DNA from 3 places in the Paenibacillus sp. FSL M8-0334 genome. Region 3 is predicted to be linked to each of the others. Evidence: riboswitches for the same ligand, from Rfam matches in the RefSeq annotation. Region 3 holds a riboswitch; each other region holds the start of a gene.
What was found. A riboswitch is a leader RNA that binds a small molecule or an ion and turns the genes downstream of it on or off. The one in region 3 is predicted to bind thiamine pyrophosphate.
Positions count from the first base shown of each region.

Region 1 (3,277 bases), on a different contig from region 3:
CCGTTCGACCCAGTGGTCGGCCTGGGTGAAGCTTCTGCTGCCGGACCGGCTGTTCCAGCGCATCGTCATGAGGCTGCTGCGTCAGAAGGACGCAGGCAGGGAATAACGCTGACGCAAGAACAGGGGACTAGTTTGCTTTTTCATTCGGATGAAGGACTCCCAGAAGCTCGCCCATTTTGACCCTTGAGCCGGTCTCTAAATCTCCGCGTGGCGTGAATGTGCCGCTTTCGGTCAGAAGCACGACGGTGGAGCCGAATTCGAAGTAAGCCAGCTCATCGCCGATCTGCCACTGCTTGACCTCGTCGCTCACATATTGAATGCTGCTGACGTTCATCGCGCCAACCTTCACAACAGCGACCTCGCCGAATTCATGCGCAATGTATGTAATCAGCCGTTCGTTCCGGCTCAGCACGGACCGGATATGGGTCATTGCAAAATCATTGACCGGGTACACCTTGCCCTTCAGATGCTCGCTTTCCGTCTGCACGCCGGTAACCGGGGAGTGAATGCGGTGGTAATCCGTCGGACTTAGATACAGCACAAATACATACCCGTTGATATAATGCTCAATTCGCGGGGAGTGGTTCAGCAGCTCGGCAATCGTGTAGTCTTGCCCCTTCACATTGACAATGGTGCCTGCCTGAATCAAACCCTGCGCGGTAATGGTGGCATCGACCGGACTGACCATGGCGCTCTGTGTATCATCGATGGAGCGCATGCCGATTTTCAGTCTGCGGGAGAAGAACTCGTTCAGCGAGCGGTATTCGTGAATTTCCTTCTCCGCTTCGTGGGCGGGAATTTGATATACCCGAATGAATGTCGGTATAAGATAACGGCTGACTCCACTGTGAGAGAAGCGCCCCATCAGCTTGGAAAGCCACTTTCGGGAAGACAGTTCGGTCATTAGCCGCAGCAAATGTTTAGCCATGAAATTCTCCTTTTCCTGCATGTGTCTATAGGATCTTGATGGCGGTTTCATATCACCGGTTGATAGACGCATGGTAAGTACAATCTGATATTGACACAGTTTTGATTCGAAATCAATAAATCGGTCAATTTGTAAAATGGTTCTTGCAAATTTGCGATGGGCTGTGTATTTTTAGATTAGCATAAAACCGAATAGGGAGTACGGGGGCTTGAGTGAATCAGGCTGAGATTGCAGCTGTTATCCCGCTGCTGACCGTTAATCTGAACTGGGTAATGCCAGCGTAGAGAATATCCGACCCTGCCTATACTAGGGCCTATTTTCCGTCTGCGCATTTTTCCAGACGGTTTTTTGTTGTGTGGATTTGGAATGAATGAGCAGCCGGCCGGCGCGAATCTTGCCAATCCTGTTCGCCACGAAATAAAGGTTGAGAGGGGTATGAAGGTTTATGGGAGTTCCAGTTAAAGAAAATTTGGAATTACAGTCCCGGAAAGGACTGCGAGTCAGCGATATTTTGGTTACCGTATTGGTGTCACTGGTGTTTGGGATTGTGTATCACTTTTGGGGATCGGTATATAGCTTGCTCAAGCCGTTTCAGGCGGATGAGCTGCTGTACGGGATGTGGTTTGCAGCGGCAACGCTTGCTTTTCTGCTGATCCGTAAGCCGGGCGTCGCGATTATTGCAGAGTTGGCGGCCGCGCACGTGGAAGTGCTGTTTGGCAGCGGCTGGGGTCTGACCCTGCTTATGTACGGGCTGATTCAAGGACTTGGAGCCGAGCTGGTCTTTGCGGCATTCCGCTACCGGAACTACAGCGTGTGGGTTGCTGCAGCGGCAGGAGCTGTGGCAGCGCTTGGCTCGATGGTGCTCGATTTCTACTACAGCTACACGGATGATTTGGAATCCTGGCTGTTCATTGCCAAATACGGCATGCGTATCCTCAGCGGCGCGGTCATCGCCGGTCTGCTCATGGTGCTGCTGGCGAAGGCGCTTGAGCGTACAGGCGTAACGGCGCTGCTCCGCCCGGCTTCATCGAAGGATTACGAAGCATTGGACGATCCGCGCCATGGCTGATCAGGGAACTGGGCGCAGTGCCGCTTGGGAGCCGATGGCGGCGGAAGGGCTTCGAGAGCCTAGGGAGCAGGCAGTATCCGTGGAGGGGCTCCGGCTGAAATACCCCGGGGAAGAGCGGCTGACGTTCAAGGATGTATCCTTTAAGGCCGCGCCGGGTGAAAAAGTGCTGCTGCTCGGGCCGAGCGGATGCGGAAAATCGACGCTGCTGCAGGTGCTCAGCGGCATGATTCCGAAGGCGACCGAGGTGCCGATGAAATGTGAGAACCGGCAGCTTCCCCGTTCATGGGCTTACGTGTTCCAGGATCCGGACACGCAGTTTTGCATGCCGTATGTGGATGAGGAGCTGGCTTTCGTTCTGGAGAATCTTGCGGTCCCCCGGGACGAGATGAAAGCGAGAATGCGCGAAGCGCTGGATGCGGTCGGCCTGCATCTCAAGGAGCTGCATATGCCGATCAGCCACTTGTCACAAGGAATGAAGCAACGGCTGGCACTGGCATCGGCACTGCTGCTGGAACCGGAGGTGCTGTTCCTGGATGAGCCTTCGGCTCTGCTTGATCCGGAAGGCCGGCGTCAGATCTGGGAAGCGGTGAAGCGAGTGTCCGCCGGACGTACCCTGATCATCGTGGAGCACCGGATCGAAGAGATGGCAGACTATGTGGACCGGATCGTGCTGTTCGGACCGGATGGCGTGATATTGGGCGAAGGCCCGCCGAAGGAAGTGTTCGCTCGTTATGAATCGGAGCTGAAGTCCTACGGCATCTGGTATCCCGGCGTGTGGGAGGACTATGCAGCTTCGCGCGCGGGGCAGCAGTGGTTCCCCCGCATCGCTTCGAGCAGCGCGGCTGGATCGTTATCCTCCCTGGAACCGGTGGTGGCCTCCTCCGGTGAAGGGAGGGGGCGTCCGGATCAGGAGAATGAAGTCGTGAATCCGAACGCGAGCGTGAACGCGAATCGCTGCAGCCGTGAGCCGCAGATCACGCTGCAGAGCTTCGCAGGCCAGCGGCGCAGTCAGCCTGTGATCGCATTGGATCATGCGGAGGTATTCCCGGGTGATTATGTGGCGATCCTCGGCCCGAACGGAGCTGGCAAAAGCTCGCTTCTGCTAAGCCTGATGGGCTTACTGCCATCTGAAGGGACCTACATTCTTGGCGGCGAGCATGTGGTTAAGGGAAAGCGGAAGAAGCTTCGCAAACGCAGGGAACAGCAGCTTCGCCAGATCGGGTTTGTGTTCCAGAATCCGGAGCTTCAGTTTGTCACGGAGCGTGTGGGAGATGAGGTTG
Region 1 covers NZ_JBBOCH010000002.1:142,688-145,964, forward strand. The annotation lists gene MKX64_RS14695 (SDR family oxidoreductase) at 1-106, shown strand, start outside; gene asd (archaetidylserine decarboxylase) at 128-928, opposite strand; TPP riboswitch at 1,119-1,232, shown strand; gene MKX64_RS14705 (ECF transporter S component) at 1,374-1,997, shown strand; gene MKX64_RS14710 (ABC transporter ATP-binding protein) at 2,032-3,277, shown strand, end outside.
Region 1: another riboswitch for thiamine pyrophosphate. It lies ahead of MKX64_RS14705 (ECF transporter S component); the one in region 3 lies ahead of tenA (thiaminase II).

Region 2 (3,277 bases), 500 kb from region 3:
ACGTCTGCACCAGCGATTTCTTCGGGTCCGAAATCGAGGAAGGCAGAAAGTTGATAAACCGCTTTACACCACTCGGCAGCCACTTGGCGCTGGCCTCAATGGCCGCATTGCGGGCTTCACGGTCCAGAAAATAATGCAGACCTGCACGTCGTGCTGTATCAAAGAGCCTCTGGGGAGGGAATGGCCTGCCGTTCTTAGCCGGACGCAGCAAAAATTCATAAGCCACAATCTGCTCGCAGCGGTCTACAATAGGCTGCATATGGCTCGTAAATTGTTGATCCAGGATAATATTCAGCATATCGCATTGATCATTCTCCGGCCCGAGCTGCTCGGCCATCGTCCACGGATGGTGCTGCTGTGGAGTCGCTCCGTCCATGATGCGGAAGCTGATCTCTTCCCTTGATCCATTCGGAAGTCCCCGAAGCAGCCGGATTAGCGATACCAGCTCATCCCGCCCCTGATAGCTGACAGCACACCCTTCGCGGGTATTGCGCACGGTGCCGCCCCACCCGTCAAGCAGATGAAGAAGCTCTGCGTAAGCTGGTCTGATCTGAACAATTCCCTGGTCCTCAAACGGTTCAAAGGTGCTGCGGTTGTCGCACAACATGTTCATCCCCCTCGGCAAGCTTTCACTAAGCTTCTTATCGGCATTTGGATATGAATTCTTTGTATAATATGCTTTTTTGTAATGAATATGTAAAACAAAACAATCAAAGTTAATCATTTGCATTATGTCTGACAAGCGTTGAAGCAATAAAGAAGAAGGGGAACGCGGCCCGCCCACTTTCGTGATCCCATGATTTATGTAAACCTTGCTGGTGCAAAAGGATTAAAAATCCATCTATAAATCATGATACTTTTCACCCATTAAAATGTAAAGAAAAGTTAAGCGAGAACATATATACCCACTTGACAGGTAGGAATTATATGTTAAGATGTGATTCAAATTGGACGAACAGGAAAGGATGTGGCCAGTATGCCATCTCATAAACGGCTCGATCATGTCGGAGTTATGGTGCGGGATCTTGAGGCGACCATCGACTTCTACACGAAGGTTGTCGGTCTTGAATTGAAGGATCGTGTCAAGCATACGAACGGGGTGATCGAACTTGCCTTCCTCGGCTTTAACGGCAGCGATGAGACCGAAGTGGAGCTTATACAAGGATACAACGACAGCCTTCCGGCTGAAGGAGCGGTACATCACTTTGCAGTGAGCACAGACCAGATCGAGGCGGAGTACGCCCGGGTTCAGAAGCTCGGCGTGCCGCATCTTGATGAGGAAATTGTGACGCTGCCAAACGGCTACCGTTATTTCTTCCTTCATGGGCCAAACGGAGAATGGATTGAATTTTTCCAGCGCTAAAAATGATTCCCCCGCGCGATCACGACGAGGCGAGGCTTTAGTATACGAGTCTCGTCTTTTTCGTATTGCTTCATCGATGCGATATTCAGCGCCCATGCCCATCGAGTCTGGCGAATGCAGCTGTTTGGGGGCTGGATATGATCAAAGACGAGCATCCCGCCTGGAAATAGTCCGGCTCTCTCTCATCCCGCACAAGCTGGACAGCTCCAGCCATTAGGTCTATAATAACGGTTAGTTAAGCCTATAACTTCATCATACTTACAGGGGAGCTGGAATCGGCCGGCTGAGAGTGTATCCCATCAAGATACTGACCCTTACACCTGATCTGGGTAATGCCAGCGTAGGAATCCTGACACTGCGGCTCGATATGGATGCCGTGGAATACTTACGCCGTCATGCGCCCCGAGATCCTCGGGGCGTTTCTTATTATTGTGAAGTCACAGGCAGCTAGAATGAAGATGAGGGAGAGAGAAGAACATGATTAAACCGAAATGGACCGCGTTATTGCTCGCATGCATGCTGCTTCTTGTCGCGGCCGGCTGCGGCACAGACAATCAGAAGAGCGGCAGTACGCCGAATCCGAATGATGCTGGCAACAGCGGGGAGACCGCGGAGGCGCCGCGCGATATCCAGCTGATGCTGGATTGGTCGGCCAATACCAATCATACGGGACTGTACGTCGCCAAGGAGCTCGGCTATTACGAAGAAGAAGGACTCAACGTAAGCATTGTGCAGCCGGGCGCCGGCGGCACGGATACGCTGGTCGCCTCGGGGAACGTGCCATTTGGCATCAGCTATCAGGAGGGCGTGACACTTGCACGGACGCAAGGGCTTCCGCTCGTGTCGATTGCGGCAGTCATTCAGCATAACACCTCCGGATTTGCCGCTCCGGTCGACCGGAATATCAAGACCGCAGCTGACTTTGAAGGCAAGGCCTACGGCGGCTGGGGCTCGCCGGTGGAAGAAGCCGTCATGAAATCCATAATGGATATCGACGGCGCTGACGTCAGCAAGGTGAACATCGTCAATATCGGGGATGCCGATTATTTTACGGCGGTTAAACGCGACATCGATTTCGCCTGGATCTTCTATGCCTGGACCGGGATCGAGGCAGAGCTTCGGGGAGAGCCGCTGGACATGATCTATGTGAAAGACTACTCGGACAAGCTGGACTACTACACCCCAGTGATTGTAACCAACGAAACGCTGATTCAGGAAGATCCGGAGCTGGTTAAAGCGTTCATGCGCGCCACGGCAAAAGGATATGAATATGCGATCAACCACCCGGAGGAGGCTGCCGATCTGCTGATCAAGGCCGTTCCGGAGCTGGATGCAGAGCTGGTGCTCGCCAGTCAGAAATGGCTGAGTCCGCGCTATCAGGACGATGCCCCTCGCTGGGGAGAGCAGAAGGCCGAGGTATGGTCCGGCTATGCCGAATGGATGTTTGAACGCGGCCTGCTGGACCAGGAGCTGGATGCGGACAGCGCGTTTACGAATGAATTTTTGCCGGATACCCCTTAATTAACGAAAGGAAGATTGCTCATGGCCAACACACTGTTAAGCATTCAAGTCATCCCGAAGACACCGGACGGCGGGGACAGCATCCCCTATGTCGACGAGGCGATCAAGGTCATCCAGGAATCGGGCGTCAAATATGAGGTGCACCCGCTGGAGACGACGATGGAGGGCGAGCTGTCCGAACTGCTGCAAATTGTCGAACGGATGCATGAAGCGCTCGTCAAGGCAGGCAGCCCAGGCATTATATCTCAAGTCAAAATCGCACACTATCCAGACGGCATCAGTATGGACAAGCTAACGGAGAAATACCGTCCATGAGAAGCTGGTGGAGCTTGATATGGCCGCCCGTGGGGGCGGTCCTATTCTTTTTGGTGCTGTGGCAGGGCGCCGTGTGGC
Region 2 covers NZ_JBBOCH010000001.1:1,709,231-1,712,507, forward strand. The annotation lists gene MKX64_RS07460 (EAL domain-containing protein) at 1-607, opposite strand, end outside; gene MKX64_RS07465 (VOC family protein) at 977-1,363, shown strand; TPP riboswitch at 1,616-1,727, shown strand; gene MKX64_RS07470 (ABC transporter substrate-binding protein) at 1,841-2,884, shown strand; gene MKX64_RS07475 (MTH1187 family thiamine-binding protein) at 2,906-3,199, shown strand; gene MKX64_RS07480 (ABC transporter permease) at 3,196-3,277, shown strand, end outside.
Region 2: another riboswitch for thiamine pyrophosphate. It lies ahead of MKX64_RS07470 (ABC transporter substrate-binding protein); the one in region 3 lies ahead of tenA (thiaminase II).

Region 3 (3,277 bases):
AGCTCCGCTCCTCCCTTGGCAATCATCACCGGATCAACGACCACCTTCTCCCAGCCAAAGGCTCTTATTTGCTCCGCTACCAGCCGTATAATCTCGGCACTGAACAGCATCCCGGTCTTCAGCGCATCGACCCCGATATCGGTGCCGACCGCATGAATTTGCTCTGCAGATGCTTCCGCCGGCAGCGGATAGACCCCTTGGACGCCGAGCGTATTCTGTACCGTAATGGCCGTGATGGCCGACATGCCATAGGCTCCCAGCTCCTGAAAAGTCTTAAGATCCGCCTGGATACCGGCACCGCCTCCGCTGTCGGAGCCCGCAATCGTCAGCGCTTTATATACCCTGTGCTCATTCATCATGATGTTATTCCCCCCGTTGCCGCATAATCCTGCACCGTCGCATGCCCGGTCAGCGAGTCCGGTGCAAGCCGGTCCAGTTCATCCAGGAAGGCTGTCTGGAAGCTGCCCGGCCCCAGATCTGTCGTGCGTGCCCCCGCTCGGAAAGCCGCTGCCCCGTAGAAGGCCAGCCCAGCTGTACCGGCAAGCAGCACGTCCGGCTCCACCGCGGCAAAGGCGCCAAGCACCGAGGTCAATAGACAGCCTGCTCCCGTTATCTTAGTCAGTCTGGCATCTCCGCCACGAACCACCCGTAACGTGTCCCCATCTGTAATGACATCCTCCGCTCCGGTAATGGCCACGACGGTGTCCAGCTTGCGTGAAGCCCGAACTGCAAGCTCGGAATGGCCGCTGCTCGATTCGTCATCCCCTGCATCCACGCCGCGAATGCTCCGGCTCTCTCCGATCAGATGGGCGATTTCAGCCGCATTGCCTCTGACCAGCGCAACGTTGACCTCTTGCATAATTCGAAGCGACGACTCCGTACGGAAAGGGGTTGCCCCGGCGCCAACCGGGTCCAGCAAGACCGGTACGCCGTGAGCATTGGCGGATTGCCCAGCAATAATCATTGCATCGACCTGTTCACGGCTGAGCGTCCCAATGTTCAGCACGAGGGCACCGGCGATCTTGGCCATATCGGCCACTTCCTCCGGAGCATAAGCCATTACAGGCGAAGCGCCCAGCGCATAAAGGCCATTTGCCGTAAAATTCGTAACAACGACGTTGGTCATGTTATGAACGAGCGGCTTCTCATTTCGCACCTTAGTGAGAAGTCCAGAAAGCTTTTGTTCCAACAGACTCATATCATCCTGCCTCCTACATACTCAGATCGGCTGTACAGGCCGGGAGATCGCTTCCGGCATCGGCACCGGCCACGCCTCCAGCTTATAAGCCATATCCCAGAACATATACTCCAGCTGGCAGCTGAGCATAAAATGCTCCTTCATCCGTCTGCGCTCATCCGCCGTTGCCGTTTCCGCCCAGGCATCCACCCTTTGACGAAATTTATCCGTGGCACCTCCCGCCCGGCTGCCGTAGAACTGAATCCATTCCTGGAACGGATGATTCTCATCCGGGTTCACTTCCTCCATCAGCCTGCGGCCGATTTCCAGGTACGTCCATGGGCATGGCAGCAGCACCGCCATAATCTCGCCCAAACTGCCCTCGTGCGCCACCGTCAGCATGTGACGGATATAGTGATGTGCGGAAGGCGCCAGCGGGTAACCCTGCAATTCCTCGTAACTGACGCCAGCGACCGTACAAAAATTATGATGCGGGTGAATCTCACTGTTCAGGATAAACGAGATCTGCTCGTTAAATGCCGCGATGTCCTCCCGGTTCGCACATTTGGAAATCGCGATGCCATAAATCCGCATATAGGCATTTAAATACTCGAAATCCTGCTTGACGTAATGGGTCAGCTGCTCCTTGCCCAGCTGTCCTTCGGCAATACCTCTGACAAAGGGATGTTGAAAAATAGCCTCAAAAATACCGTCCGCCTCGCGGCGAAGCTCCTCTGAAAAACGCATGTATACCCCACCTCCTGAAAAATAAAGAGCAGGGAGTCCCGTGATCACCGATTTTCGTGGACAACCAAAAAAGCCGCCCCGAAAACTGGAGCGGCTTCATCGCATAGGACCGACAACGTCAAGTGACGCTGCCATCCTGTATTATGAAGGCTCCACTTTCCTACGCTAGTACGAACTAGATCAGGTTCAAAGGGTCCAGGATATGCTCCTGTCTCAGCCGCTGACGGCTCCCCTAGTGGACTTCCTATTCTTTTGACTAATACTGTACAATAGGTTTTCTTCTGCTGTCAAACTTTCATTTGATGGCTACTGGTTAACCATTTGCCGACGCGGACTGACCGATTTCTTTTGCGACGACGAAGAATACCGAGCGGGTTCTTCTCCTTCTGTCTTTCTTCATACAGCTGCCGGACCCCGCGCATCAGCAGTTTGTATCTCATATCATCATTGTGGCTGAACTTTCTCATTTCTTCGAAATACTCTTTTGTCATGGACATCACCCTAATTACATAAGTCTATAGACCTAGGTTATAGGATGCTGCTATACAATTTCTTTACATGGGTGCCGATTCGTGTCCAAATGCAGGTCAAAGTGACGTCCGTCACAATTTTGTCATAAAGATACTCTTTACAAATAAAGGTTTTGACAATTAAAAAATGGAATATATATCATGTGCTTTATCCCAGAAGTTCGCATATCACAGCGGCGAATCGTGAGCAAGGTGCCGCACAGAAAGGAGATCGTCATGTTGAATAGCAATGAGGTCCACCCGCCGGAGTTGTTCACCGCAGCCTTTACACACAATCCTTATCCCGATTATAAAAAGCTGCGCCATGCGTTTCCGATCTACAAGGTTGTGTTCCCGAGCGGAGAGCCCGGATGGATCATCAGCAAGTACAACCATGCGGTTGAAGTGCTGAAGGATTCGCGCTTTAGCAAGGATATGGTCAAACGGTACGGGCCCGAGAGCCGCAGCGTGTTCACGAACAACATGCTGTTCTCCGATCCGCCGGACCACCGCCGTCTGCGGGGGCTTGTGCAGAAAGCTTTTACTCCGAAAATGATTGCCGGCATGCGCAGCCACATCGAGGATATTGCCAACGATCTTCTGGACCAGGTGTCCGGACGCGAGCAGATGAACTTGATCGACGACTACGCCTTCCCGCTGCCGATTATTGTGATTAGCGAAATACTCGGGGTGCCGCTCGAGGACCGGGACAAATTCCGTACATGGTCCAACACCATCATCGGCTCCGGCAATGAAGACGCCGCGACTTTTCAGCAGCATGCCAAGGAATTTATCGACTATTTGCGCGATTGGTTCGCCCAGGTGCGGCAAAATCCCGGGAAGG
Region 3 covers NZ_JBBOCH010000001.1:1,212,102-1,215,378, forward strand. The annotation lists gene thiD (bifunctional hydroxymethylpyrimidine kinase/phosphomethylpyrimidine kinase) at 1-356, opposite strand, end outside; gene thiM (hydroxyethylthiazole kinase) at 356-1,198, opposite strand; gene tenA (thiaminase II) at 1,220-1,924, opposite strand; TPP riboswitch at 2,065-2,168, opposite strand; gene MKX64_RS05300 (hypothetical protein) at 2,212-2,415, opposite strand; gene MKX64_RS05305 (cytochrome P450 family protein) at 2,674-3,277, shown strand, end outside.